3 regions of the Peribacillus sp. NPDC058075 genome follow, and region 1 is predicted to be linked to each of the others. Evidence: riboswitches for the same ligand, from Rfam matches in the RefSeq annotation. Region 1 holds a riboswitch; each other region holds the start of a gene.
The links. Region 1 has a riboswitch for glycine ahead of ACFVS1_RS02710 (amidohydrolase). Riboswitches for the same ligand answer to the same signal wherever they lie in the genome.
Positions count from the first base shown of each region.

Region 2: linked by a shared signal. The riboswitch ahead of gcvT (glycine cleavage system aminomethyltransferase GcvT) and the one ahead of ACFVS1_RS02710 (amidohydrolase) in region 1 are both predicted to bind glycine.
Region 3: linked by a shared signal. The riboswitch ahead of ACFVS1_RS21395 (amino acid permease) and the one ahead of ACFVS1_RS02710 (amidohydrolase) in region 1 are both predicted to bind glycine.

Region 1 covers NZ_JBHVSL010000001.1:515,173-525,181, forward strand. Annotated here, with positions in the region: gene ACFVS1_RS02665 (YtnP family quorum-quenching lactonase) at 1-320, shown strand, start outside; gene ACFVS1_RS02670 (hypothetical protein) at 369-686, opposite strand; gene ACFVS1_RS02675 (M42 family metallopeptidase) at 864-1,937, shown strand; gene ACFVS1_RS02680 (DUF84 family protein) at 2,019-2,540, shown strand; gene ACFVS1_RS02685 (GyrI-like domain-containing protein) at 2,658-3,527, shown strand; gene ACFVS1_RS02690 (YtoQ family protein) at 3,639-4,088, opposite strand; gene ACFVS1_RS02695 (hypothetical protein) at 4,212-4,718, shown strand; gene ACFVS1_RS02700 (thioredoxin family protein) at 4,826-5,137, shown strand; gene ACFVS1_RS02705 (DUF1444 domain-containing protein) at 5,188-5,994, shown strand; glycine riboswitch at 6,150-6,254, shown strand; glycine riboswitch at 6,258-6,343, shown strand; gene ACFVS1_RS02710 (amidohydrolase) at 6,472-7,659, shown strand; gene ACFVS1_RS02715 (DNA translocase FtsK) at 8,076-10,009, shown strand, end outside.
Region 2 covers NZ_JBHVSL010000001.1:970,784-980,792, forward strand. Annotated here, with positions in the region: gene ACFVS1_RS04935 (DEAD/DEAH box helicase) at 1-767, opposite strand, end outside; glycine riboswitch at 1,144-1,231, shown strand; glycine riboswitch at 1,235-1,318, shown strand; gene gcvT (glycine cleavage system aminomethyltransferase GcvT) at 1,458-2,564, shown strand; gene gcvPA (aminomethyl-transferring glycine dehydrogenase subunit GcvPA) at 2,582-3,928, shown strand; gene gcvPB (aminomethyl-transferring glycine dehydrogenase subunit GcvPB) at 3,921-5,378, shown strand; gene ACFVS1_RS04955 (rhodanese-like domain-containing protein) at 5,519-5,902, opposite strand; gene ACFVS1_RS04960 (lipoate--protein ligase family protein) at 6,106-6,942, shown strand; gene ACFVS1_RS04965 (vitamin B12-dependent ribonucleotide reductase) at 7,331-9,901, shown strand.
Region 3 covers NZ_JBHVSL010000003.1:126,598-136,606, forward strand. Annotated here, with positions in the region: gene ACFVS1_RS21390 (amino acid permease) at 1-601, opposite strand, end outside; glycine riboswitch at 1,099-1,177, shown strand; gene ACFVS1_RS21395 (amino acid permease) at 1,384-2,727, shown strand; gene ACFVS1_RS21400 (DUF3311 domain-containing protein) at 2,987-3,187, shown strand; gene ACFVS1_RS21405 (sodium:solute symporter family protein) at 3,184-4,662, shown strand; gene argH (argininosuccinate lyase) at 5,393-6,877, opposite strand; gene ACFVS1_RS21415 (ABC transporter permease) at 6,893-8,581, opposite strand; gene ACFVS1_RS21420 (ABC transporter ATP-binding protein) at 8,578-9,687, opposite strand; gene ACFVS1_RS21425 (extracellular solute-binding protein) at 9,703-10,009, opposite strand, start outside.

The DNA.
Region 1 (10,009 bases):
AGCTGGAAATTACGGACGGGATTAAAATGATCCATACTGGCGGACATAGTGATGGACATGCGATCATCATCATTGAGGATGGCGGGGATAGATTGATTCACATGGCAGATATCATGCCGACGCACGCCCATGCGAATGTCCTCTGGGTCCTCGCATATGATGATTATCCCATGACTTCCATCGAAGCGAAGGAAAAGTGGATGAAATCCGGACTGGAAAATGGGTCTTGGTACAGCTTTTACCATGATGCCCAATACTGTGCCATCAAATGGGATGAAACGGGTAAGGAGATAATAGACGAATTGAAACGGAAGCGGTAAGCGGGAAAGCAAAAGGAGGACGTCATTTTGACGGCCTCCTTTTATGTTTCAATCAGTTTGCGCATTAAGCTCCAATATCGTTCCTGTTGAGGCATCTGCAACAAATTCGAATTGCTCGCGTTTACCCTCTGTGTTTCTGGTGATCCCGCCTTTGTATACTTCATAGTCCAAATCATTTTTTGTATAGTTTTCCGGCTTCATCAAGATCCATGAGCCATATATATTTCCATCTTTTTTGACTGTTTCCTTCACTTGGGCCAAGACTTTATCGGGAGAAGGTTTACTTGTTTGATCCAATAGTTGTTTTGTCGCATAGCCCGCAGCAAACCCGGCTGCAGTACCCAGTAAAAACGTTTTCCAATTCATTGATTTCTCCTCCATTGCATTTTTTAAAATCACTTCTTTCAGTATACAGAAGAACGCTTTATTTGACTAATAATTTGAAATTTTACCCATTAACTGATAAATTAGAACTTTCTAGTGTAACACGATGCTAAGTTCTGTAAAATAGTAAGAAACAATACATAGGTTAGGGGTAGAAAAATGAATCATGAGACTTTGGAGCTTTTTAAAACATTGACGGAATTACCGGGAGCCTCGGGAAATGAACATGCAGTTCGGAATTTCATGAAAAGTGAGCTGACAAAGTATTCGGATGAAATTGTCCAGGATCGCCTTGGCGGAATATTTGGCGTAAAAAGAGGCAATGAGGATGGGCCGACTGTACTAGTTGCCGGCCACATGGATGAAGTGGGATTCATGGTCACCTCCGTAACGGAAAATGGAATGATTCGCTTTCAGACCCTAGGAGGCTGGTGGAGTCAAGTGCTTTTGGCCCAAAGAGTCGAAATCATAACGGATAACGGTCCGGTCATTGGTGTCATCGGTTCTATTCCGCCTCATTTGCTTGATGAGTCGCAACGCTCAAAACCAATGGATATCAAAAATATGCTGATTGATATCGGGGCGGATGATAAGGAAGATGTTAAGAGAATCGGTATTAAGCCAGGTCAGCAGATTGTACCGATTTGTCCATTCACGCCGATGGCCAATGAGAAGAAAATCCTCGCAAAAGCGTGGGATAATCGTTATGGCTGCGGACTTGCGATTGAATTGTTAAAGGATTTAAAAGGTGAAACGTTACCGAATGTCTTATATTCCGGGGCAACCGTCCAGGAGGAAGTCGGATTACGGGGTGCGCAAACTGCAGCTCATATGATCAAACCGGATCTTTTCTTCGCTTTGGATGCAAGTCCGGCGAACGATATGTCCGGCAGTAAAAATGAATTTGGTCAGCTGGGAAAAGGGGCATTGCTCCGCATTTTTGATCGTTCGATGGTCACTCATCGCGGCATGAGGGAATTCATCCTTGATACGGCCGAGTCGAATGAGATTCCGTATCAATATTTCGTTTCCCAAGGCGGCACGGATGCAGGGCAAGTCCATATTGCAAACGAAGGCATTCCAAGCGGGGTGATTGGCATTTGTTCCCGCTATATTCATACACATGCATCCATGATTCATATTGATGATTATGCCGCTGCACGTGAGCTGATTGGGAAATTGGTCCGTTCCTGTGATAAAACGACATTCGAGACCTTGATTAATAACGGTTGATGGTAGAAGCTGAAATGGAATGAGATGCTGTCATGTATCCTTTTCCATCAGCTTTTTTTACATAGAAGGAAGGTAATAATATTGAAAATAGCAGTTGGCAGTAAAAATCCGGCGAAAGTAAGTGCCGTGCTTGGTGTATATGAAGATGCAGAAGTCATTTCGCTTCAAGTGGAGAGCGGGGTCCCGGAACAGCCCTTTTCAGACGAGGAAACGATGGAGGGGGCAATGACACGTGCCAGGAACTGCTTGATTCACAGTGATGCCGAAATAGGTATCGGGCTTGAAGGCGGTGTCGTGAAAATGAAACAATCCCTGTTTTTGTGTAATTGGGGTGCAATGGCAACAAGGGACGGTGAGGTCTTTGTAGCTGCCGGAGCGAGAATCCCTGTTCCCGGTATTGTTGCTGAGAAGCTGCTGGACGGTGAAGAGTTGGGCCCGGTGATGGACGCCTTCACAAGGCAAGAGAATATTAGCAAAAAGGAAGGAGCGATCGGCGTATTTACAAATGAGCGAATCACCAGGGGGGAAATGTTCCTTCATATCATGAGGATGCTTGCCGGTCAACACGAGTATAAGCTGAAAATGAAAAAGCAGGATTTTTGAATCACTGTCATGGAAAAGCGGGTTTCGATGATGGAAACGAATACTGCCAAAACAGAGCAGGAACGGACAGGATTTTATTGAGCGGCCTTGCTAGTATAGTGACAAGGGGGGAATGGAATGGGGTGGGTTGAATCAATCCAAAAGGCCATCGAATATATCGAGGAGCACTTATTGGAGGACCTGACAATCGAGAGGATTTCCAGGCAGGCGAATGCCTCGGCTTTTCATTTTCAACGGACATTCACCATTTTAACGGATATAACCATTGGTGACTATATCCGTCGTCGAAGACTGACCTTAGCTGCCCAGGAGATTTCATCAACAAATGGCAAGGTCATTGATTTAGCCTACAAGTATGGCTATGACACCCCCGAGGCATTCTCGAAAGCTTTTCGAAGGCAGCATGGGGTATCTCCAAGCGAAGCCCGAAAGTATATGGGGAAGCTGAAATTCTATGAACGCCTGGTGATACAGGTGATTCTGAAAGGGGCAAAACCGATGAAATACAATATCCTTGAAAGGGATTCCTTTCAATTGATTGGAATCAAGCAGGAGTTTTCCTTGGTTAATGAAGAGAATTTGATCGGGATTCCAAAGTTGTGGGAGAAAGTGAATTCGGATGGAACAAGTGATAGGTTAGCGAAGTTGAACAATGGCCAAATAGATGGCTTGATTGGTGTATGTGTCGATAAGCGGGCTGTAGAAAAAAATGAAACGATGGATTATTGGATAGGTGCAGAGTATGCCGGGAAAGTGCCTGAAGAGTTTTCAACCCTTACGTTACCGGCTTCCAAGTGGGTAGCATTCGAAGTTCACGGACCTATGCCTGATAGCATCCAACAAGCTTGGAAACGAATTTTTTCCGAATGGTTCCCTACCAGCGGTTATGAACATGCCGGAACTCCAGAATTGGAAGTATACGCGAATGACGATGCTTCAAACCCTGACTATTACTCCGAAATTTGGATTCCCATTAAAAAGGGATAAGGTAAAATATTCGTTTTTCGCTTGCAGGGGAGGCCCTGCAAGCTTTTTATTCGTTTCTTTAAAATGATCAGTCTTCCATTCTTGAGCTGGACAGTTAAGGGACAATAGGATTTACAGCCCTTCTTCAAAAATATAAGAAAGCACCTTCATGGCTTGGTTAACGGATTCTACCGTGACACTCGCCTTTTCCGATAATTCCTTTAAGGCATGATGATGGGATTCCGGACGAATCAAAATAAGCGGTTTACCCAGGGAAATGGCGGTGCTTGCGTCCATGGCAGTATTCCACTGTTTATATTTCTCACCAAACAGGGCGACGACAAGATCCGCTTTTTTCATCAAAAGACCTGTCCGCAAATTATTGATTTGGGAAGCGGCCGCATCCTTCAGGATGGGATTCGGCTGTTCCCCGAGGATATCTTCACCGATATTATCGGAGCGTTCATGATTTTCCATCGGGCCTACAAATTCTAAAGGAAGCTTTAGTGCAGCGGCCTTATCTCTCAGCTCACTTCTCCAATTTGAATGGATCTCCCCAGCAAGATACACGATTAACTTCATTGTTTTCCTCCTCGATAATAAAATTGCTTTCATTGTACCATGTTTTTTAGAAAATGGATGAATTCCGTAAATAAGGATAATATTATCCATAAGGTAGTAAAAGAGACGGCTGGAGGAATGACGATGGCTATATCCAATAAGAATTTTCTTGTTTTCCTGTTGATAAGCAGCTTGATCGTGGGCTGCTCAGGTATCGAGAGACAAACCGAAAAGTCAATGAAGGCTGCTGAAGTGGCTTTTCGTGACGATGAAAAACAGCCCAATCAAGAGGCAGGGCTAATTCAGGTCTATCTGCCAAAGGATTTTAAGGTAGTGGAAGAACATGATAATAATTTGATTTTACAAAAAGGTGATAAGATTTATATATTATTTGTCAATCCAAATGAAAAAGAAGACAGCTCCGTGTTATATTTGGCGATAAAGGAACAAGATGATCAAAATGTAATGCTGCATTCTTTTCAGACTGATGATAAATTCGGATTTATCTCGATCAAAGAGATACCGAAAGAAAAGTATGAGCTTGCGGTGGGGATCGGCGGGGTGAAGCTGACAACAGAAACAGATAAAGACCAATTAAAAACCGATGCAAAACAAATGATGGAAATCGTTTCATCCGTGCCTCAGAAATAAGGACCCTTGCCTCTCAACCGATCCGTATTAATGGTTGATTTCTGGAGAGTCTGGTATGATGGGTTTATAAAAATTAAGGTGTTATTTAGAGCAGGAGGAATATTCAAATGGAAAATTTACAAACCGTTGAGCAATATGATGCATTGAAAAATGAAGGCAAACATATTTTTCTTTTTTCAGCAACATGGTGTGGGGATTGCCGTGTAATCGAACCGATAATGCCGGAGATTGAAACGAAATTTCCAGACTTTACATTCATTCATGTGGACCGTGATGAATTCATCGATGTGTGTGCGGCTCATGATGTATTCGGTATACCAAGTTTCATCGCGTATGAGAATGGTAAAGAGCTAGGCAGATTCGTGAGCAAGGATCGCAAAACGCAAGAACAAATTGAGGAATTCATTCAATCATTATAATCAAAATCCCCTTCTCGCTGGGGATTTTTCAATGAAGAGGAGGGTCAGTCATGAAAATGGACAGCACGAAGCTGAAAAATATTCTGAAGGAACGTTTAAAAGATGAAAATCGCACATTCAAATTCGATAGCAAGCAAGATACGTTACGGGTGGAAAATGTGAAGACCGGAAAGGGTATCACCATCGAGTTGCCTCCTGTACTTGCTAACTATGAAAACGTACAGGAAAAGGCCATCGATGAAATTATCTATTACGTGGAAGAGGCCCTGAATGTGATGGGGGGAGAACACAGCATGGAAGGCAAGGAGAAGTTCATTTTCCCAGTCATCCGCTCGACCTCCTTTCCAATGGAATCGGAAGAAGGAAATCCATTTTTATTCGATGAGCATACGGCTGAAACCCGGGTTTTTTATGCCCTTGATTTAGGAAAAACCTACCGTCTTATAGATGAAAAGATGATTCAACGGGAAAATTGGCAGGGTGACAGGATCCGTGAAATTGCCCTTTTCAATGCACGTTCCCTCTCCACTGAAATGAAGTCGGATATCGTTGCAGGTAATGCATTTTATTTTTTGAACACGAATGATGGATATGATGCCAGCAGGATCCTGAATGAATCATGGCTTCGGGAGATGAAGGACAAGATCGAGGGAACCATGGCTGTGGCCATTCCCCATCAGGATGTCATCATCATTGCCGATGTGAAGAATGATACGGGCTATGACATTCTTGCGCAAATGGCGATGAGCTTCTTTGCCAGCGGTCATGTTCCAATAACGGCTCTATCATTTCTTTACGAAGAAAATGAGTTGGAGCCCATCTTCATCATGGGTAAAAACAAAAAGCGTGAACAATAATATATTGAATACATAAGGACCGTGTCAGCATCTGGCAGCGGTCCTTTTAAAGTTTCATAGAGTTTATGACACTTAGAGTTGATATTTATTTTTTAATCGGTGATAATAAAATTGTAATATTTCGAAAATATGGAATGAAACAATAGAATGAGCAAATGAACGTTGTGGGAGAGTGCGTAGCTTTGAGCCACCAAAGGAGCAAGTTCCAAAAAATATATCTTGGAGCAAATCTCTCAGGTAAATGGAACCGCAGCTGAACGCAACTCTGGAGGGCGCGCATGAAGAGTGCCACCAACGGGGAAATCTCCATGTCCAAAATGGAGGTAAACACTCAGGTAAAAGGACAGAGAAGGGAGCGGTAAGCTTACGCAATCTTCTCTGCCCTTTTTATTTGGCACTTTGTATAAGAAGGTTTGCAGCGAACATGGAACTTACTAATATGCTCAACTTGAAATAAGGGGGAGAATGATCGTGAACGTGAAAAGTAAATTAATGAACATGCTGGAAGCCCGTAAAGGGGAAATGGTTCAAATCCGCCGTCATTTACACGAGAATCCGGAACTATCCTTCAAAGAAGAGAAAACGGCACAATATATCATTGATTTTTATAAGGGAAAGGACGTGTCGATTCAAACGAATGTAGGAAATGGATTAGGGATCATCGTAACGATCGAAGGCGGAAAACCTGGGAAAACGATAGGTCTCCGTGCAGATTTCGATGCATTGCCGATTACAGAAGAAGCGGAGGTTCCGTTCCGTTCAAAAAATGAAGGTGTCATGCATGCCTGCGGACACGATGGGCATACCGCTTACTTATTGGTTCTGGCAGACTGCATCAATGAGCTTAAAGAATCCCTATCCGGTACGATCAAAATAATCCATCAACATGCAGAAGAAACGCCCCCAGGTGGAGCAAAAAGCATGATGGAATCAGGGTTTTTGGATGAACTGGATGCCGTTTTTGGAATCCACTTATTTCCGTCCCATCCAGCAGGAGTTGTCGGGTATCACGGCGGCTATTCGATGGCTGGACGGACCTATTTCAAGCTAGCTATAAAGGGTGTAGGCGGCCATGGTTCGTCCCCGCATATGGCTAATGATGCCATTGTGGCAGGCGCCCATTTCGTGACAGCCGTACAAACTGTAATCAGCCGCCGTTTGAACCCTTTTGATATGGGCGTGGTCACAATCGGCTCCTTCGATGGAAAAGGAAGCTTTAATGTCATTAAAGATCGTATAGAAATTGAAGGGGATGTCCGTTATATGACAGCAGAGACCCAACAGCTGATCGATAAGGAAATCCACCGCATCGTCAAAGGGATAGAAACGGAATTTGATGTTCAGTGCGAGCTAACATATGTGCCTGATTATCCTCCGTTATATAATGACCCTGAACTGACTGGATTCGTGAAAAATAGTCTGGAAAGCATGAATGACAAAGACATTAAAAATGTCTTGGAATTTCCGGTCTTCTCAGGTTCAGAGGATTTTTCGTATTATGCCGAAAAGATTCCTGGCTGCTTCTTTTACATTGGCTGTAAACCGAAAGGGGTGGAGAAGGCATATTTCAATCACCATCCTAAATTCGACATTGATGAATATGCCCTTTTGATCGCATCCAAATCAGTGGCCCAGGTTGTATGCAATTTTTATGAATGGGAATAGCCCATTGGTATATTTGTTTGCAAAAAAAATGCAGAAACCCACAAAACACCGTTCGGTATTAACGAACGGTGTTTTGTGGGTTTCGGGATGCCAGCGGAGGTTTCGTGAAGGATGCTTCAATGAATTGATCAGTCTGCTTCTTGCTGCATGAAAACTTAATCTCTTTGTAAACGAGATTTAACAGCGGTGTTTTATTTAAATAGTAGACTAGGGGCTAATGTTATTTCGCGATGGGTAGGTTTAAACTCATTCCAGAAGGGGTTTAATAGGGTAGGAGTTCTGCGAAATACGCTAAGTTAGTAAGCGTTCGATAAAAAAATAGATACTAACCCCAATTTAGCTTAAATTTTCTCGATATTTTTAAAATAACTGGTAGAATTAGTTACATAACTACAGATGTAGAAAGAGTGATAGTTTTGAAATGGCTAAATAAGATGAAAAAATGGTTCCAAGCAGAGGAAATTATCGAAATCGAAGAAATTATTATAGATGAACCGCTTGATGAAGAGACATTAAGGAAAATGGATTTTTCAAAGCTTTCGAAGTCGAAGGAAGAAGAAATAAAGGTTTACAATCAAAAAGTGGAAAAGATGTCGCAGACGCAGACGCCAGACCCGGATACGAAAATCCTGTTTCAATATCCAAAAGGGCAGTTCAAGTTTCCGCTCATTCCAGACCGTGAACAGAACAAAAGAAAGCCTCGGGAAAGAAACAGGGAAAATCATGAACCTAAACAGGGGAACGCGGCCAAAGACAAGAGAAGGCCGGTGAGGGATCCTGAACCAAAACGGAGAAACTTTGAACGGGAGGAAGTCTCAAAAATAGTCCCTTCAAATACTCCATTCCGCCCGACGGAGATCCCTTCACCCATTTATGGGTTCCGTCGCCCGGAAAAAAAAATAGTCGCTTCTGAAGAAATTGTCGAATATGAACTGGAAAGCAAAATGCCTATCCTTAAAAAAGAAGAACCCGATATCGGGATTCCAGTATCGATTCCTGAAATCCCAAAAGAAGTGTCACATGAGGAATTGACGGCAGAACCATCCATTCTTATACCGGAACTAGCGGAAGAAAAACGGGAAGATTCGGAGATACCCGCTTTCTTTCGCAGGAATTCCATTGAGACACTGCCAGAACAAGCAGTAATCGAGCCTAACATAACAGAGCCTGCGGTGGAAAAAGCGGCTATTGAACAGAACGAAGTCGATTTTGGACGCGAAGTCGCTGTATCCATCATGGAACAGACGGACGACACACTGCCTGAAGCGATATCGGTTCCTGGGGAGGCTGCTGTACAATCCAATCAACCATCCGTTAGTCAAGGGACAATGCCTGAAGACCCATCTGAGGCAATACCTGAAGTACAGCACAAACGCCCGAAAAAACATATCCCATTTAATGTGATGATGCTTAAGCAAGACCGGGAAAAAAATGTTTTCATGCATAAAATGATGTCGGAAAAAAAAAGCCTTAATTCGGAAAGGGCAGTAGTTTCACCTGATAAGCGGCCAATGGATGATGCTGCCCAAATGGAGGCAGGACAAGCGAAACCATCCGCCATTCCTGAACGGAAACCGGAGGAAGGCAGAGTTATGCCGAAAGAGCAGACTCCGGCCATTTCACCAACCTTTTTGGACACTAAGGTTGGTTCCGAAACCGTCGCCATGCCTGAAAATACAGTCGAATCCAACATCGGTTCCAACCTTGAGCCGCTATTGGAACAGGAATCCCCCATTTCTGGAACCGGGTATCAAGAAGCAGTTTATACAGAGACAGCACCAGAAAGCAGTAAGAGCGAAAACCAGGCAGTTTTTGGCACCGGGGAAGCGGATGAAAATGAAAATCCATACTATGTGTTTCCGAATATCGAATTGCTCACACCTCCTACTTATGCTGTGCATGATGATGTGTGGCTCGAGGAACAGACTTTATTACTTGATGAGACATTGAAAAATTTCAATGTCCGTGCAAAGGTAGTCAATGTCACTCAAGGACCGGCAGTAACTCGTTTCGAGGTGCATCCGGAACCGGGAGTGAAGGTGAATAAAGTGACGAACCTGATGGATGACATCAAATTAAGCCTTGCTGCTCAGGATATGCGGATGGAAGCGCCTATTCCGGGTAAACATACAATTGGCATCGAGATTCCGAATAGGAAAAGCAAACCTGTATTTTTGCGGGAGGTTTTGGAAAGTACTGAGTTTCAAGAGCATGAATCACCGCTTGCTGTGGCCTTAGGGCTCGATATATCCGGTCAGCCGATCATCACGGATTTGAGGAAAATGCCGCATGGATTGATAGCCGGGCAAACGGGGTCGGGGAAAAGTGTCTGTATCAACACCATGCTGGT
Region 2 (10,009 bases), 460 kb from region 1:
ACAGTGTTGACAAGTTCCTTTAGGTGTTCATCTTCAATGATGTTCCGGCCCTTCCCTTTATACTTTTCCGAAAAAAGTGAGGCATTTCCCAAGTGGCCCGGTTTCAATAACGAAACGAGGTGGAAAATTTCCTCGACTTTATTTTGAATCGGAGTGGCTGTCAGGAGTAAACAAAATTTCTTTTTCAGATTTTGAACGAATTCATAATTCTTCGTCTTATTATTTTTAAGTTTATGAGCTTCATCAATAATGATGAAGTCGTATTCCTGCTTGAAAATGATATCTCGATGTGGAGCGCGTTTCGCTGTATCAATGGATGAAATGACCACATCACAGGAGTCCCAAACATAACTTTTTCTCTGAACGACTGCCGGTATATGAAACTTTGTATTCAATTCAAAAGCCCATTGTGTGACAAGGGAAGCCGGAACAAGGATCAAAACTTTTTTTACAAGGCCCCTAATCATATACTCTTTTAGTATCAATCCAGCTTCAATTGTTTTTCCGAGCCCTACCTCATCAGCTAAAATGGCCTTTCCATTCATTTTTTCCACCACTTGCTTGGCTGCTTCCAATTGATGCGGAAGCGGGGTTAACTGCGGAAGGTGCTTGGGCGCCTGTAAACCTTCAAAATCAGGGATGATAAGATTTTCCTCCATTTGAACCGCCAGCTTATAAAGCTCCCAATTTCCCCATGGACCGTCATTTTCCATCTTTTGCAGAAACTCGTCATTCCATTCAGAATTAAAGGATATATTGATTTTCATAGAAATAACTCCCTCTTAAATCATAATTTCCTTAATAAAAGGTCAAAACCCGAACATTTCGTATGTGAAGTAAGAAAAATATTTCTCTTCAAAAGATATTGCAGAGATAAGTTTCTTAGGGTAGGATATAAGTATATTTAGAAAATTCCAATTTTCAAATGCTTCAAAGAATCTTTGTACATCGATTTTACAGTTCGCGTTTTCTTAGTATGGGCTATAGGCTCTTAATTTATCCAAGATTACTGAAGGAGACCAATCAAACGGTTTCTGATGTTTCAGGAGAATTGGCAGAGAATGCATTCCATGATGCTCAGGGGTTTTACCGATGCTTGGTGGCTTATTCGCTTCCTTTCATTGGTAGACCATTTATATGCGGGTGAAGATAAGGGGAGAGACTACGGATGTAGCGCCGAAGGAGCAAACTTAGCAGTGAATCTCTCAGGCAAAAGAACTCTTATTGGACGCAACTCTGGAGAGCGCCGCCCGGATTGGGACGGCCACCAAAGGGGAAAACCTATTACATAGGTAAACTTTCAGGTTTCAGGACAGAGAAAAAGCTCAAACGGGCTTTCTCTGTCCTTTTTTGTGCTTTTTTCACATCATGAATCAGGATATATCTGATGCGTAATGACAAGAAGCTTTTTGATAATGAAGCCCATTAATTTTAAAAAATCTGAAGGGGGTCATTTTTTGACCAATTTAAAAAGAACACCACTATTTGAGGTTTATCGTGAATACGGAGGCAAAACGATTGATTTTGGCGGCTGGGAACTTCCTGTCCAATTTTCGGGTATAAAAGACGAACATGAAGCCGTACGAACAAAAGCGGGGTTATTCGATGTTTCCCATATGGGGGAAGTCGATGTTAAGGGTCCTGGAAGCCTTTCCTTTTTACAGAAGATGCTGACCAATGATATATCAAAGCTGCAACAGGGCGGTGCCCAATATACCGCCATGTGTTATGAAAACGGAGGCACGGTCGATGATCTTATCGTGTATAAAAGGGCCGAGGACGACTATCTGCTTGTGGTCAATGCAGCGAATACAGAAAAAGATTTCAATTGGCTGCAAGCTAATTTAACGGAAGATGTCCAAATTACGAATGTATCGAGTGACTATACACAGCTGGCACTTCAAGGACCATCTGCAGAAAAGATATTACAAAAATTATCGGGAAATACTGACTTAAGTGAAATTGGATTTTTCAAGTTCAAGGAAAATGTCCTGATCAACGGTATCTCCACGCTGGTATCCCGTACTGGATACACTGGTGAGGATGGCTTTGAGATATATAGTGACAGTGAAAATGGTCCTGCCCTTTGGAAGGCGATTATGGATGCCGGAAAGGAAGAGGGGGTTCAGCCGATTGGTTTAGGTGCTCGTGATACCCTGCGTTTTGAAGCGAAACTGCCGCTTTATGGACAGGAGCTTTCAGCGGACATCACCCCGATCGAAGCCGGGATTGGTTTTGCAGTAAAAGTGGATAAGGAAGTGGATTTTTTCGGGAAAGCCGTTCTTGCTAAGCAAAAGGAGAAAGGAGCTCCCCGCAAGCTTGTGGGAATCGAGATGATTGACCGTGGCATTCCACGTCATGGGTATAAGGTCTATAGCGGTGATAAAGTCATTGGCGAGGTCACGACCGGTACCCAATCACCAACGTTGAAGAAAAACGTGGGATTGGTACTTATCGATAAGGAATTTTCGGTGCTGGAAGCGGAAGTCGAAGTGGAAATCCGTTCCAAACGTTTGAAAGCCGTTATCATACAAACACCTTTTTATAAAAAACCACGTAAATAGAGAGGAATGGTCATTAGATGAAACATCGTTATTTACCCATGACAGAGCAAGATAAACAAGAAATGCTGGAAGCGATAGGGGTATCTTCTGTTCAAGAACTTTTCAATGATATCCCTGAAAGCGTTCGTTTTCAAGGAGAATACGATATCAAGCCTGCTAAATCGGAACCTGCATTAATGAAAGAATTATCAAGGCTTGCTGCCAAGAATGCGGACCTTAAAACCTATGCTTCCTTCCTTGGTGCGGGTGTCTATGACCATTACGCGCCGGTCATTGTCGATCATGTTTTATCCCGTTCTGAGTTTTATACGGCTTATACACCTTATCAGCCTGAAATTTCACAGGGGGAGCTTCAGGCGATCTTTGAATATCAAACGATGATATGTGAATTGACGGGCATGGATGTAGCTAACTCCTCCATGTATGACGGCGGGACGGCGCTAGCTGAAGCAGCCATGCTTGCTTCAGGCCAGACACGACGCAAGAAGATTCTCATTTCAGGAACCGTTCATCCTGAATCAAGAGAAGTCGTTAAGACATATGCGAAAGGGCAACGCGTGGAAGTGGTCGAAATTCCTTATAAAGACGGTGTGACGGACTTAGCTGCTTTAAGGGAATTGGCGAATGAGGAAGTTGCAGGAGTGATCGTGCAATATCCGAACTTTTTTGGCCGCATCGAGCCATTGAAAGAAATGGAAGAAATCATACATGGTGTCAAGTCGATGTTCATCGTTTCCAGTAATCCGCTTGCATTGGGAGCTTTGACATCCCCTGGTGCACTTGGTGCAGATATCGTAACGGGGGATGCTCAGCCATTCGGCATTCCAGCGGCATTCGGTGGACCTCATTGTGGATATTTTGCCGTTACTAATAAACTTGTTCGGAAAGTTCCGGGCCGCCTCGTCGGTCAAACAGTGGATGAAAATGGTAAAAGGGGATTCGTACTGACGCTTCAAGCCCGAGAACAGCACATTCGCCGTGACAAAGCCACTTCCAACATTTGCTCCAATCAAGCTTTGAATGCGTTGGCAGCTTCTGTTGCAATGACCGCGCTTGGGAAAAAGGGTGTCAAAGAAATGGCCGTGCAAAATATCCAAAAAGCTCATTATGCGAAAAAAGCAATTATGGCAAAAGGGGTGGAAGTGATATTCGATGGTCCTTCTTTCAATGAATTTGTCATTAAACTGCCTTCTTCGTTTTCAGAAATCAATAAAAACCTTTTTGAAAAAGGGATGATCGGCGGCTTTGATTTAGGGACGGTTTATCCTGAGCTGAAAGACCATATGCTGGTTGCGGTAACTGAACTTAGAACAAAAGAAGAAATTGATGCACTTGCGCAGGAATTGGGGGATCAACATGAATAATCAAGATCAATCACTCATTTTTGAAATCAGTACTTCCGGTCGAATCGGGTACAGTCTGCCAGAAATGGATGTTGCAACTATTCCGCTCGAAGAAATTCTTCCTGCCGACTACATCCGTGAAGAAGAGGCAGAGCTGCCTGAGGTGTCCGAACTGGATATCATGCGTCACTATACAGCACTCTCCAAACGGAATCATGGGGTGGATTCGGGTTTTTATCCGCTGGGTTCATGCACGATGAAATATAATCCGAAAATAAATGAAAACGTGGCGCGCTTCAACGGCTTTGCCCATATTCATCCATATCAAGATCCAGCTACCGTTCAGGGAGCATTGGGACTCTTATTTGATTTGCAGGAACACTTAACGGAAATCACCGGGATGGACCAAGTGACATTACAGCCTGCAGCAGGTGCACATGGTGAGTGGACAGGGTTAATGATGATTCGCGCTTTTCACGAAGCGAATGGCGATACAGAACGGACGAAAGTGATTGTACCCGATTCTGCACACGGTACGAATCCTGCCTCTGCCACTGTTGCCGGACTTGAAACGATTACAGTGAAATCCGATGAAAATGGATTAGTCGACCTTGAAGATTTAAAGCGTGTTGTCGGACCGGATACGGCGGCCTTGATGTTGACGAACCCCAATACATTGGGATTGTTTGAAGAGAACATTTTGGAAATGGCAGAACTTGTCCATGATGCAGGTGGGAAGCTTTATTATGACGGAGCCAATCTGAATGCAGTCCTATCAAAAGCACGCCCGGGTGACATGGGCTTTGATGTGGTTCACTTAAATCTCCATAAAACATTCACAGGCCCGCATGGCGGCGGCGGTCCGGGTTCTGGTCCTGTCGGAGTGAAAGCGGACTTGATTCCTTACTTGCCTAAACCGCTTGTGGTCAAGCAAGGGGAGCAATTCGTTCTTGATTATGATCGTCCGCAATCGATTGGCAGGGTAAAACCTTATTATGGTAATTTCGGGATAAACGTGAGGGCATATACGTACATCCGTTCAATGGGTCCTGATGGCCTTAAAGCCGTCACCGAGAATGCTGTCATCAATGCCAATTATATGATGCGTAGGTTGGAACCATTTTTTGACCTGCCATATAATCGTCATTGTAAGCACGAATTCGTATTAAGCGGACGCCGGCAAAAGAAATTGGGGGTAAGGACTCTCGATATAGCCAAAAGATTGCTGGATTTCGGGTACCATCCTCCAACCATTTACTTCCCGTTGAACGTGGAAGAAGGAATGATGATAGAACCGACTGAGACCGAGTCAAAAGAAACGCTGGATGCGTTCATCGATGCGATGATCCAGATTGCCAAGGAAGCGGAAGAAACCCCTGAAATCGTTCAGGAAGCTCCGCATACTACGGTTATAAAAAGGCTTGATGAAACTCTTGCTGCAAGAAAACCTGTACTGCGTTATCAAGCCTAGATTGATAGCTTATACGAAAAAAAATCCCTGCCTGCCGGCGGGGATTTTTCATGTTTATGTAAGAGTTCATTAAAGTCCAACAGTTAACTTTCTTTTCCTTGAGCTATTGAATTAAAAAGAGCCCATGCGGAGATGGGGTCTTACTTCTTTGCTTTGATTTTCCCGGTCCACATTTTGAAACCGCCCTTTAGGTGAAAAAGTTCCCTGTAGCCCTTTTTGTATAGCATGGCTGCAGCTCTGCCGCTGATGATTTCGCTTTGAGCGTACAAATATACAGGCTTGTCCGGCCTAATTTCGACCAAGCGTGTTTTCATTTGAGTCATAGGGATGTTTCTTGCGCCTAAGATATGACCATTATCGAAATCATTCGGCTCCCGCACATCGATTAGCTGCACTTTTCTGTAGTTAGCGATAAATTCGTCCTGTGTTAGTGTTTTAACGATTTTACGCTGGCGGTACCAATTAAAAAGTGAATACGCAATAACCACTCCTAAGATGATGAGCAGTGTATATAATATTTCCAAACATAAAAACTCCCTTCTACCTTAACGAATACAGACAATCTTTATTATATAATTGCTTTACGCAATAATCAAAAAGAATTTTCATCAAATTCTTCATCGACTTGATAGTACTTTCTTTTTTAGAGTGTTAAAGTCTGTTAAACTACTACATGTGAGTTTTTTGTGGGGTATTGAAAATCAGTCTATCGAAACGAGGGGTAAGGATGGCTAAAGATAAATGGGGTTTTATAGATTCGGGGTATTGTTCACCGGCTTTTAATATGGCGCTGGATGAAGCGCTGTTAAACTGGCAAAGCAAAGGGGAAATTCCGCCAATCATACGCTTTTACGGCTGGGATCCAGCTACATTGTCGATCGGTTATTTTCAAAAGGCGGAAGCGGAAATTGATTTGGAAGAGGTCAAAAGGCAGGGTCTTGGTTTTGTCCGCAGGCCAACAGGAGGACGAGCGGTACTGCACGAGCATGAATTGACTTATAGCGTAATCGTTCCAGAATCCTATCCGGGAATGCCGACTACCGTTACTGAAGCATATCGTGTCATTTCTGAAGGAATATTAATGGGATTCAGGAATCTGGGATTGGATGCTTATTTTGCCGTGCCTCGGACCGATCAGGAAAAAGCGGCTTTAAAATCGCCCAGGTCTTCGGTCTGCTTTGATGCTCCAAGCTGGTATGAACTGGTCGTTGAGGGCAGGAAGGTCGCTGGCAGCGCTCAAACCAGGCAAAAAGGCGTCATCCTTCAGCATGGATCCATTTTGCTTGACCTTGATGATGATAAACTCTTTAGCGTATTTAAATTCTCAAATGACAGGGTTAAAGAGAGAATGCAAAAAAACCTAAAAAACAAAGCTGTGGCCATAAATGACATCGCAGGGAGAAAGATTACCATCCCTGAGGCGAAAGAAGCTTTTGAAAAAGGTTTTGCCGAAGGACTTTCGGTCGATTTAGAGCCATATGTCCTTACCGAAAAGCAATTGCTGGAAGTGAAGGCCATTGCAGAAAGCAAATATGAAAGCGATGAATGGAATCTCATGAGATAGAGGAAGCAAAATCAGAGTGGATAATAAAAAAGTTTTTTCAGATTTGTTTGACCAAATAACACATCCCTTGCAGGGATAAGCCCTAAAAGGGATGGGGAAAAAGCAAGGTCCAAATTAATTGAAATCTGATGAAAAATTATCGTAAATCGACATTTTCCTCCCTTTTGCTAACTATATTAATTGATTTATCGTTTGACAAAATAAAAAGTTATTCAAAACAAACACAATATATAGTGGTTGAAATATTTAATACGACACTATATATTGATTTTTGAGTTTCGCTATGATAAATTTAGGGTACTTGTTAAGCGAAACGGACATGTAAGGTTACATAAGGATTTTTGCGGCAGCAAGAACGGATCATGAAACATATAAAGGAGAGGGAATTATGTCGGTTGTAATAAAAGAAGCTTTAAAGGTTGATCTAGAAAGGTTGAATAAGGATATTTCTTTATTTCCCCAGGTTCACCCTGTAACTGCTGATATGAAAATGGCACATAAGGGAGTGTCCCGTCTAGTCATGCTTGACCGCTATTCTTTTAAGGATACTGAAAAAATCACACTCTCGGCAGGCGATTTCGTCGTGTTGACGATTAAGGAAGATCCGAAATTCCCGGCAAGGGGTCTCGGTTACATCGTTGAAATTGATTGGGAAACCAAAAAAGCCAAAGTATTGGTGGATGAAGAATTCCGTGGCGTATTGGATAATCCGGAAGAAGTGGAGACGGGAATTGTAAACCGTCCGTTGGATATAATCGAAAAGCCGCTTGAAATATACTATGAACAAATTGCGAAACGTAATGCAACGGGATTGGCATCAGTGGAAACCACGGAAGAAAAGAGAACGGAATGGTTCAATAAATTCTATGAAGAATTAAAGAACCTTAATTTTGTCCCGGCAGGTCGAGTATTATACGGGGCGGGTTCCAATACGGATGTTACTTATTTCAACTGCTATGTAATGCCATTCGTACCGGATTCACGTGAAGGGATTTCAGAACATAGAAAACAAGTGATGGAAATCATGAGTCGCGGCGGCGGAGTGGGAACGAACGGGTCGACACTGCGTCCTAGAAACACTCTGGCAAAAGGGGTAAATGGAAAATCCTCCGGTTCAGTCTCATGGCTTGACGATATTGCAAAACTGACGCATCTTGTTGAACAGGGCGGTAGCAGACGGGGCGCGCAAATGATTATGCTTGCTGATTGGCATCCTGATATTGCGGAGTTCATCATTTCTAAAATGCAAAACCCAAGGATTCTGCGTTACCTAGTGGAAAATACTCAAGATGAAGCCATCAAGAAATATGCGACGGATAAATTGAAATTCACGCCGCACACGGAACAGGAAACGGCTATGTATCAAGGGATCATTAATTATAAGGAGATTCCTGGCCAAGGCGGATTTAGCGAGAAAATTATTAGGGATGCAGAAGAAAAGCTCCGTACAGGGGGAACGTACAGTGTCCATAATTCTGATTTTCTGACTGGAGCCAACATCTCGATTTGCCTGACTAAGGAATTTATGGAAGCGGCGGAACAAGATGAGGAATATGAGTTGCGTTTTCCAGATGTTGAAAGCTATAATGCCGAGGAAATGGCCATTTACAATGAAGAATGGCATAATGTCGGTGATGTTCGCGAATGGGAGAAAATGGGGCACAAAGTCCGTGTTTACCGTAAAATCCGAGCTAAAGAGCTTTGGAATTTAATAAACATTTGTGCAACATATTCTGCTGAACCAGGTATTTTCTTTATCGATAATGCTAATGAAATGACGAATGCCAAAGCATACGGTCAACAGGTCGTAGCCACGAACCCATGTGGAGAACAGCCATTGGCCCCATATTCAGTGTGTAACCTTGCGGCCGTCAATCTGGCTGAAATGGCTGATAAAGAAAGCAAAACGGTTAATTTCGAGAAGCTTAAGCAGACTGTCGAAGTCGGTGTGCGTATGCAGGACAATGTCATTGACGCAACTCCTTATTTCTTGGATGAAAACAAAAAACAGGCACTGGGCGAGCGACGGGTTGGACTTGGTGTCATGGGTCTGCATGACCTTTTGATCTACTGTGAGACGGAATATGGCTCTGAGGAAGGAAATATCCTGGTTGACAAGGTGTTTGAAACGATTGCGACGACAGCTTACAGGGCTTCCGTGGAACTCGCTAAAGAAAAAGGCAGTTTCCCGTTCCTGATCGGGTCAACGGACAAAGAAACCGATGAGCTAAGAACACGTTTCACACAAACCGGATTTATGGAAAAAATGCCTGAAGATATCAGGGAAAGTGTTGCTGCACATGGCATCCGTAACTCTCATTTATTGACAGTGGCCCCTACAGGAAGCACAGGAACGATGGTTGGAGTATCAACAGGTCTTGAACCATATTTCTCCTTCACGTATTTCCGCAGCGGCCGTCTTGGTAAATTCATTGAAGTGAAGGCTGACATTGTTCAGGAATACTTGGACCGCCATCCAGAAGCCGATACAGAAGAGCTTCCAAAATGGTTCATTTCCGCTATGGAATTAGCTCCAGAAGCACATGCTGATGTTCAATGCATCATTCAACGCTGGATTGACAGCTCGATCAGTAAAACGGTAAATGCTCCAAAAGGATATACTGTCGAACAAGTTGAAAAAGTTTATGAACGTCTATACAAAGGCGGAGCAAAAGGCGGTACGGTATATGTGGATGGCAGCCGTGACAGTCAGGTTCTTACGCTCAAAGCGGAAGAAAACCAAATGGACGAGCAGCTTGAAATGGATGAATTGACTGATGTGGAAGTAAAGAAAAAAGTCGTATTGGTCGATACGATAAATGAACTGCGTTCGACTAACGTTACGATTGGGTCGGAAGTGGGCAACACTTGCCCGGTGTGCCGTAAAGGAGAAGTCCAGGAAATGGGCGGATGCAATACTTGCACGAATTGCGGAGCACAATTAAAATGCGGGCTATAAGCTGAAGTAAGGGAAGTCGTTAAGGTATGCTGCAAAGCTAGCTTAACGGCTTTTTTTAGTGTTTTAAATGTTTTTAGGAACACTATTCACTTACATGCCAATTGTTGC
Region 3 (10,009 bases), on a different contig from region 1:
AGAATCCTGTCCAGCCTCCCGTAAAAAAGCCGCCATTCGCCCAAAGATTCGATAATCCAATCGCATCCCCGCCATTCCCTATTCCAAAGAAGATAAGGCCTAGGCCGGCAACGATCATCAATACAATCGTTATGATTTTTATAAGCGCAAACCAGAATTCAAATTCCCCGAAGGATTTAACTGAAATGAGGTTGGCCGCCCCCAAGATGATCATGGCCACCACACCTGGTATCCAAGCCGGTAAATCCGGGAACCAATATTGCATATACAACCCAACCGCAATGATTTCGGACATTCCGACAATTACCCATTGGAACCAATTGCTCCAAGCAGTCATATAACCTGCCAAAGGATGTATATAGCTGCTCGCAAAGGTTGCAAAAGAACCTGTAGTCGGTTCTAAATAAAGCATCTCACCCATGGAACGCATGATGAAAAATATAAAAATACCTGCGATGGCATAAGCAAGCATTACAGAGGGCCCGGTCCATTTGATCGTGCTCGCAGATCCCATGAATAACCCGACACCGATGGTTCCGCCCAAAGCTATCATTTGAATGTGACGTGCTTCCAGCCCTCTCTTTAATTCCTTGTTCGACATGTTTAACTCCCCCAGATGCAATATCGGTAATGCTTTTCTATCCTTACCACGAACGACCCTCTATTAATTATTGCGGTTAGAAATGCTCTATTAAAAAAAATCAATAACACTTCAATTATGTTTTCTTATCTTATAATAGTAAATATTCTGTAAAAATACAATTGTATTTTTGAAATAAACAGTTACCAAATATATCTTGGCAATTTTCCTAATCTAAAAATATCTTTTTAAAAAAATGATGATCAATATTTCATAATAGTGATCATCCCAAAAAAAATTTTCAAGTACCTTAATAAAAATTAAGACCACTATAAAACTGCAGATATGGCCATTTTCACTTCAAAAAAACTTGTTGACCTACCGAAAAATAGATGATAGAATTCCAATATTATTTTATAAGCATAATGAATGATTCAGCAGTGGTAGATTATCACTGACGACATTTATTCACAACCGCATACAAGCAAGCAATGAATGCTATGGATGACACTATAGCAGGAGCAGCTTCTGGAGAGACTGTACAAGATGCAGCGCCGAAGGATTCACAATCTCAGGCAAAAGGACAGAAGAGTAACGAATGATAAAATTGTTATTCTGAACCCTTTAAGAGATTGGTATTATCCAATCTCTTTTTTTATTGTCCATTTGTGGTTGGACTAAAAACAACAGCTTTAAAACCAATGGGAAAGGCAAGCTGGACGAATAAATCACGTCCCTCTCTCCAAGACCATGCAGGTAAACTCATTCACTACCAAGACTATAAAAAAACGGGGGCGTAGGAATTGGCTAAACAAGAATTAAAAAGAGATTTAAAAAATAGACATGTACAACTGATTGCAATAGGAGGAACCATTGGAACCGGATTATTTTTAGGTTCCGGAAAAGCCATACAATTGGCAGGACCTTCTATTTTATTTTCCTATCTGATAATAGGGGTTGCCTTGTTTTTTGTAATGAGGGCACTAGGGGAATTGCTCTTATCCAATGCAGGGTATACATCATTCACAGAATTTGCGACCGAATATGTCGGTCCATGGGCCGGCTTCGTGACAGGTTGGACTTATTGGTTTTGTTGGATCATGACCGCAATGGCCGATATCATAGCTGTTGGCGTCTATATACAATATTGGTTTGATATCCCTCAATGGATGCCGGCTCTAATATGCCTAGTCATTCTATTAGGATTGAACCTATTGACCGTTAAGTTATTTGGTGAATTGGAATTCTGGTTTGCCATCATTAAAGTAATCACGATCATCGCCTTGATCATCGTGGGAATCATCCTTTTGATCATCGGCTTCAATACCAATACCGGAACGGTTTCCGTAACGAACCTATGGAATCATGGGGGCATGTTCCCCAATGGCATTTCCGGATTCCTATTATCATTACAGCTGGTCGTCTTCTCATTTGTCGGTGTCGAATTGGTCGGTGTTTCCGCAGCAGAAACGGCAAACCCGAGAAAGAACATTCCATCTGCCATCAATAAAATCCCTGTCCGGATTTTACTTTTCTATGTTGGTGCACTATTCGTCATCCTCTGCGTCAACCCATGGACACAACTGGATGCCACGAGCAGCCCATTTGTAGAGGTCTTTGCGTTAATCGGCATTCCTGTCGCTGCAGGGATCATCAACTTCGTCGTTTTGACATCCGCTGCTTCTGCATGCAACAGCGGTTTATTTTCAACGAGCCGAATACTTTATACATTAAGCAGGAATGGAGAAGCTCCTGCTAAACTGGAAAAATTAAACAAACAGTCTGTTCCGAGCAATGCCTTATTAACATCCACAATCGTTGTATCAATAGGGGCATTATTAAGCAAGCTGATACCGGAACAGGCATTTACCGTCGTGACGACCATCAGTGCCATCTGTTTCATATGGGTATGGAGCATTATCTTGATTTCCCATATCAAATATTCGAAAACAAGGCCTGACCTAAGAGCAAAATCGACTTTCAAGGCTCCTTTTACACCATTTGTCAATTACGCCATTTTAGGATTATTCCTGTTCATCCTTATTGTTATGCTATTCGCTGAAGCTACACGACTATCACTGCTCTTGACCCCATTCTGGTTCATACTATTGGTGATACTATATAACTATCGGAAAAAATATAGCTAAAGGAAATAAAGCCTTGAACTCACTATGAATTCAAGGCTTTATCTGTCTAATGAACATATCAGTGCGCACTGTTGCTCAAATATATCCGGCAATTGCATTAAATTTTATATCAAAATAGTGTAAGCTAATATATATTATCGGACCTTTTCCGTCATGTATGAATTTTTCATCCCGGTTTGGTTCACCCATCCATCAATGGCATTGAAGAATAACCCCCATTGATGGGCGTTTCACTTTATTAAAACGGAGGGGTTTGTTTATGAAGATTATCTATATTCTTACTCTAGTTCCTTTTATAGGCATACTAGGATTTCTGCCTTTTGTTAATAAAATAGAACCATATGTATTAGGGATGCCTTTCAATATGTTCTGGATGGCTATGTGGGTGGTCCTTACCTCTGCCATACTGGGCATCATGTATAAGCTGGATCCCAGGAATCGGGAAGGTGACCAGGAATGAATATTGCTCTCTTAATCATTTTAGCATTTTTACTTCTATCGATATTTTTAGGCCTACGCTCTTCAAAAGGAAAAGATATGGACTTGGAACAATGGACGGTGGGCGGACGCGGTTTTGGTGCGATATTCGTCTTTCTGCTGATGGCCGGGGAAATCTATACGACCTTCTCCTTCCTTGGCGGCAGCGGCTGGGCATATGGCAAGGGCGCACCCGCTCTATATGTTCTAATTTACATTACTTTGTCTTACGTATTATCCTATTGGCTCCTACCGGAAATATGGAGATATGCCAAAGTAAATAAACTGATGTCTCAATCCGATTTCTTTGTAAGCAAATATAAGAGTCCCGGTTTAGGAATTTTGGCTGCGCTTGTCGGTGTGGTGTCGATGATTCCAGTGATCGTCGTGCAGCTGAAAGGATTGGGGATCATTGTCTCAGAAGCGTCTTATGGTGCCATTTCCATGTCTGAGGCAGTTTGGATGGGGGCGATCAGCCTTACCATTTATGTGATGATCTCCGGTATACACGGTTCAGTTTGGACAGCGGTCATTAAAGATATCATGATGGTCGCCATAATAGGATTTCTGGGGATTTATCTGCCGATTCATTATTTTGGCGGATTTCAGCCGATGTTTGAAGCGATTGATGCGGCCAAGCCTGGTTTTCTAAAGTTCCCAGATCAGGGACTTAGCGTATCATGGTTCATCTCCACGGTAATATTGCTCGTATTCGGTTTCTATATGTGGCCCCAGGTTTTCAGCGCAGTCTATTCAGCACGCAGCGGCAAGGTATTTCGAAAAAATGCCATCATCAGCCCTTTATATACTCTCATGCTGTTATTCGTCTTTTTCGTTGGGTTTACAGCTATATTAAAAGTGCCCGGACTTGTTGGGGCAGATGCAGACCTGTCATTGCTGCGCCTTTCGATTGAGACCTTTGATCCATGGTTTATAGGCATAATCGGCGGAGCTGGATTGTTGACCGCATTGGTGCCGGGATCCATGCTTTTGATGAGCGTCGCTACACTGCTCGCGAAAAACGTTTATAAGGATTTTGCACCTGCAGTGTCCGATCGCCACGTTGTACGATTGGCAAAGTTCCTTGTTCCAGTCATTGCCCTTATAGCCGTCTACTTCACCTTAAAAGGCGGTGAAACGATGTCAGCATTAATTCTTATGGGATATAGTCTCATCACACAGCTTTTCCCATCCCTTCTCTTTAGTCTGAAAAGGAATAATCCGATCAATAAATTTGGCGCAATCGCCGGTATCATTACAGGATTGGCCATCGTAATCTGCATTACACTCAGTCATTCGACAATAGGGACCTTGTTTCCATCCTTGCCGCAAGCAGCGAAAGATTTGAATGTGGGAATCATCGCATTGGCAGTTAATTTCATTGTGATGATCACGGTAAGTCTTGCTTTCAGAAAGCACTCGGTTCTGTTGGAACCTAAATCCGTTAACGATATATGAAACTAATTTGAAACCGGTTATTTTGGATAATAAAGAAAGCTCAGTCAAAAGACTGAGCCTTCTTTATTATCGACACCCAAAGCATCTCAAGATTGATTATAGGAAGTCTCAATTCAGGCTACTGATCTTTTTTGTTTATAATCAAATCCCCTATTTTAAGTAATAAATACAACGAAAAAATAATCATCAAGTTTCTGGATACTACGAGGCCATCAATACCTAAATCATATCCTCTAGGTATTAATAATTTAGGGTTAAAGCAAAAAGTAATCGATATTACAAAAGCTATTAAAATCAGGATAAAACCGAACTGAAATCTATTTGACATTAACATTCCGCCTTACATTATGTATTTTACAAATACTATACATATATTATGATTGATAAAAATTCAAAATAAATAGCCACCCTAATAAAGAATGACTATATATCATGAAATATGAGCTTTAGCAGTTGGCACATAAAATGCATCGTAATGCTTCCGGTCCAAATACTCTAATTTCACGCTTTTCCTTGTGAAATTGGAGCAAATACTACGTAATTTCACACTTTTACCCGTGAGTTTGGTGCAGATACTCGTGAGTTTCACACTTTTACTCGTGAGTTTCACACTTTTACTCGTGAGTTTGGCGCATATACTCGTGAGTTTCACACTTTTACTCGTGAGTTTGGCGCATATACTCGTGAGTTTTATGCGCGTTAAGACTCATTTTCCTTTAACACCATACCTTCAGTAATCCACTAAAGCCTTCCTGCCATCATTCAATGCTTTGACCATTACCTTGTATTCCTGCATCTCTTGTTCCAGTTTTTGTTTTCTATTTACAATCATTCTCGTAACCTCTTTTGGGGAGGGCCCGCCTTGTATGCTTCTAATCGCCACAAAGTATTCGGGAGAGATTATTTTTTTCCATTCATCTTCTGCTATGTTCACTGAAACGAATTCATTGATGATCTTGTTGATTTCTTGTGTGTCCCAATCATATAGCTCCTTCCCTTCACTAATCGACCGTTTTGCAATATGACTGGCTATGGAGTGGGCCTTTCTAAAGGATATGTCGTAATCTCTTGATAGGGTATCCGCTAATTCAGTAACCGTTATACTGGATTTTGCAGCCATTTTCTTTGTATGGTCTTCATTTACTTTCAAAGTGGATATGACGGCATACATTAATTTCATGACACGTCCTGCATTCGAAAAAGCTCGATATAAATGAGGCTGTAAATCATCTTCCGTATCGACGATATCACCAAATGGCGTATTGTGGATCATATTCATTGCAGCGAGTGCATCACCATACGCACTGCTTGCAATCGAACGGGAATGTTCAATGGAAACTGGATTTCTTTTTTGCGGCATGATGCTGCTCACTTGAACATAAGGATCCGCCACATGAAAGGTTCCAAACTCCCTTGTCACATGCTGCAGGAAATCTTGAATCCATCTCCCTGCATTGACCATGCACGTCATGATGGCCGTTGCGGTTTCCAATAAATAATCCGCCCCGCCTATCGAGTCATAGGAATTCTCGATTACCGAATCAAACCCAAGCAGTTCGGCCGTACGGTTCCGGCTGATTGGAAAACCGGTGGTCGTTAACGCGGCAGCGCCCAAAGGCGATTGGTTAACCGTTTCATAGGCTGCCCATAACCGGCCAATATCTCTTTGAAGCACATCATAAATGGCTAAAAAGTAATGTCCTATCGTAGTCGGCTGAGCCGGCTGGGTATGCGTGTAACCAGTTATATAGGTTTCTGTATGTTTTTCAGCCTGCACCAGGAATGCCTCACTCAAATGGTTTGCATAGCCAATCAATTGGAGCAGATGGCCTCTCAAAACAAGTCGGTACATCGCGACTCCCATATCATTACGACTGCGGCCGATATGAATCTTTCCTGCAAGTTCATGACCGATTTCCTCACCGATCTTTGCCTCCATCATGAAAAATAAGTCTTCGAATTGGGGCTGATAGGTCAACTGCTTGAGATCTGTTTGGGCCACTTTCCGAATCCCATCAAGCATGGTTTTTGCCTCTTCTTCCTTAATGATCTTTTGTTCCGAAAGCATGATGACATGCGCCCGATGAATATCGAACATTGCATGAAATAAGTAATCTCTTTGATCATTAAAAACAGGCATCAGAAGCTCTGTAGCATATGTTTTTCCGGGAAAGACACTACCTTCATTTTTGATAAATTCTTCAAGCCTGCTCATCTTTGAACCTCCGATTTATAAAGCTTTTTCCGCTTTGATTCCAAAAAACTTGTTCGAAATAAAGAGAACGATTACAATCAGCGTGATTTGAATCATCCCATAGGCAGCTGCCTGCCCCATATTGAACATCCGAAGCTGATTCATGATTTCAATGGATATGGGCCTGTTTGAAATTGTGTACAACAGGACCGAGGTAGGGAATTCCCCCACAGATTCGATAAATGCCAATAATGTCCCTGATAAAACGCCAGGCATAATAATCGGGAATATGACCTTTCTGAAGGTATAAAACCACTTTGCCCCCAAGTTTCTGGCTGCTTCTTCAATCGAATCATCGAGCTGCTCCAGAACGGCGTTGGTCGAGCGGACAACGAGTGGAATATGCCTGATGAAATAGGCAAGAGGCAAAATCCAAAATGTTCCTACCAATATTTGACCAAAGGAAAAAACGCTAGGTTCATTGAATGCGAATATCAAGTTCATCCCTATGACTGTTGCAGGCAACGCCCAAGGAATCATGACTAGAATATCGACAAAGCTTTTCCCGATGAATTTCCGTTTGACAAGCACATAGGACGCTATGACCCCAAACACCAAATTTGCCAACGTAGCAATAACGGCCATCAGTAAACTATTTCGTAACGGTTTGAAGATATTAGGGTCTTCGAACAAAAGCCGGTAATTTTCCATATTAAATACTGTTGGATAAGTTTGAAATGTCCAGGTTCCATCCGGCACTAATGAAAGCAATAAAATCGTAAAGTGCGGCAAAAGCAGAATAATTACGCCGATGATACCCGTCAAGACCATCACCCATTTCGTAAACGGGTTCTTCACTTCACTCCTGTGTGCGCCAATTCCTTTCGAAGGCATGCGATAATCCTTCCTATTCTGATACCAACGCATGAATAATAGAAATGAAATCGAAACGATGGATAAAATGACGGATTGAGTAGCGGCAATTTCCATATCACCATTGATTTTTGAAAAATAAATTTGCAGGCTCAACACCCTGAATCCGCCGGCTAATAAAAACGGGGCACTGAAAGACGCCATCGATATCATGAAAACAAGTAGAGAAGCGGCAACGATGGCAGGTGTCAATAATGGAAATGTAACCTTCCAAAAAACCTTGATTTTATTTGCGCCTAAGTTATAAGCCGCTTCTTCAAGGGACGGATCTATTTTATTGATTGCAGCGGATACGGTCATATAAAAATAAACATACATCGTATAGGCATGAACGATAAGGATTCCCGATACCCCGCCAATCTTGAACGGAACTTTATCGAGTCCAAACAGGTCCTTGATGGCATTTGGTATCAATCCCGATTCTCCATATAAAAACATAAAGGCCATGACCCCTACCAATGATGGAAGGACAATCGGCAAAATCGCTGCTGATGAAAAGAAGCTTCTGCCGGGAAAATCATAACGGTTAAAAATAAATGCGAGCGGAATGCCAATCAAGGCACTGACCAATACACTCAATAAGGATATATAAACAGAATTCCATAGAGCCTCTAAATTCGTTTTCGATTCCTGTACGAAGAAGTCCTGATAATTTCCAAGGGATATCGTTCCGTCTTTTTGAAGACTTTCGATAAAGGTCCTCAACGATGGGTAGAGAACATACGCTACGAGCACCAATGCCACTGGTATAAGGAGCCAAATCGTCAATCTAGTATCACGATTTTTAATCATGGAGCTTCACCGCTTATGATAGGGATAAGACGCAGCTGTTTCTCAGGAAGCTGGACATACACTTCCTTTCCTTGATAAAAGTATCCAAAATCCTGAGTGTTGAATACATCGACCCTTAGTAACACGTCTTGAACATCCACGATGACATTCACAACAGATCCAAAGAATTGGACGGAATTTATTTGACCTTTAAAGATATTCATTCCTTCTTCGGCTACATCCAGAATTCTGATTGCTTCAGGACGAATCGAAACAGCAAGGTCATCAGTCTGTACGATTGAAATTCCTTCACTAGCTTGATTTTCTACATTCAATTTAATCGGTTGTTCACTATTTTTAAGGGCAACCACTACATTCTCTTGCTGAACTTTTTCGACTTGAACGGGCAATAGATTAATCTCGCCTATAAAACTCGCCACAAAATCATTGGCCGGCTGATTATAAATTTCTGCCGGTGTCCCGACCTGGTGACATACACCATAATTGAACACAGCGATCCGATCACTCATGGATAATGCCTCGGCCTGATCATGTGTGACATAAATGGTGGTAATTCTATAATCACGCTGCAGCCTTAAGATTTCCACCCTCATTTCATCACGAAGCTTGGCATCCAGATTACTTAATGGTTCATCCAGCAGTAATATCTCCGGTTCAATGACCAGTGCTCTCGCAAGGGCCACCCGCTGCTGCTGCCCTCCGCTTAACTGGCTCACTTGACGATCCGAGTAGCTCTCCAGCCTGACCTTTTGGAGGGCATCCAGCACTCTCCTCTTTAAGTCAGCAGAAGAAACCTTTCTTACACGCAAGCCAAACGCTACATTTTCAAAAACAGTCATGTGGGGAAAGAGGGCATAGTTTTGAAAAACCATGCCTGTATTTCTTTTCTCCGGAGGTACACGCGTCATATCTTTGTCGCCAAATCGGACGACACCTTTTGTCGGATAATAAAAACCGGCAATCATCCGAAGCGTTGTCGTTTTACCGCAGCCGCTTGGACCAAGAAAGGTAAAAAACTCCCCTTCTTTTATTTCCAGATTTAAATGGTCGACAGCTATCGTTTTCCCGAAGGCTTTTTGGACATTCTCTATTTTTATTGACGCCATCCCAACGACACTTCCTTATTCTTTAATTTCTTTATCTCCACTTTTAATATTTTCGTCCCAATATTTCATCCACTCGTCACCTTTTTCCTCGAATGCATTCCAATCAATATCCATCGCTTTAATTTCCGTTTCCGTGATCCATTCAGGTAAATCCTTCACATCATTTCTGGTCGGAATCCTGTAAAATTCTTCTGCCAAAATTTTTGCCGCTTCCGGTGAATTCACGAATTCATAAAAGGCTTCTGCCGCTTTTGGATGCTTGGCACCTTCAACGATGGCGATACCTTCAGTCAATACTGGTGTTCCGCTTTCTGGAATGACG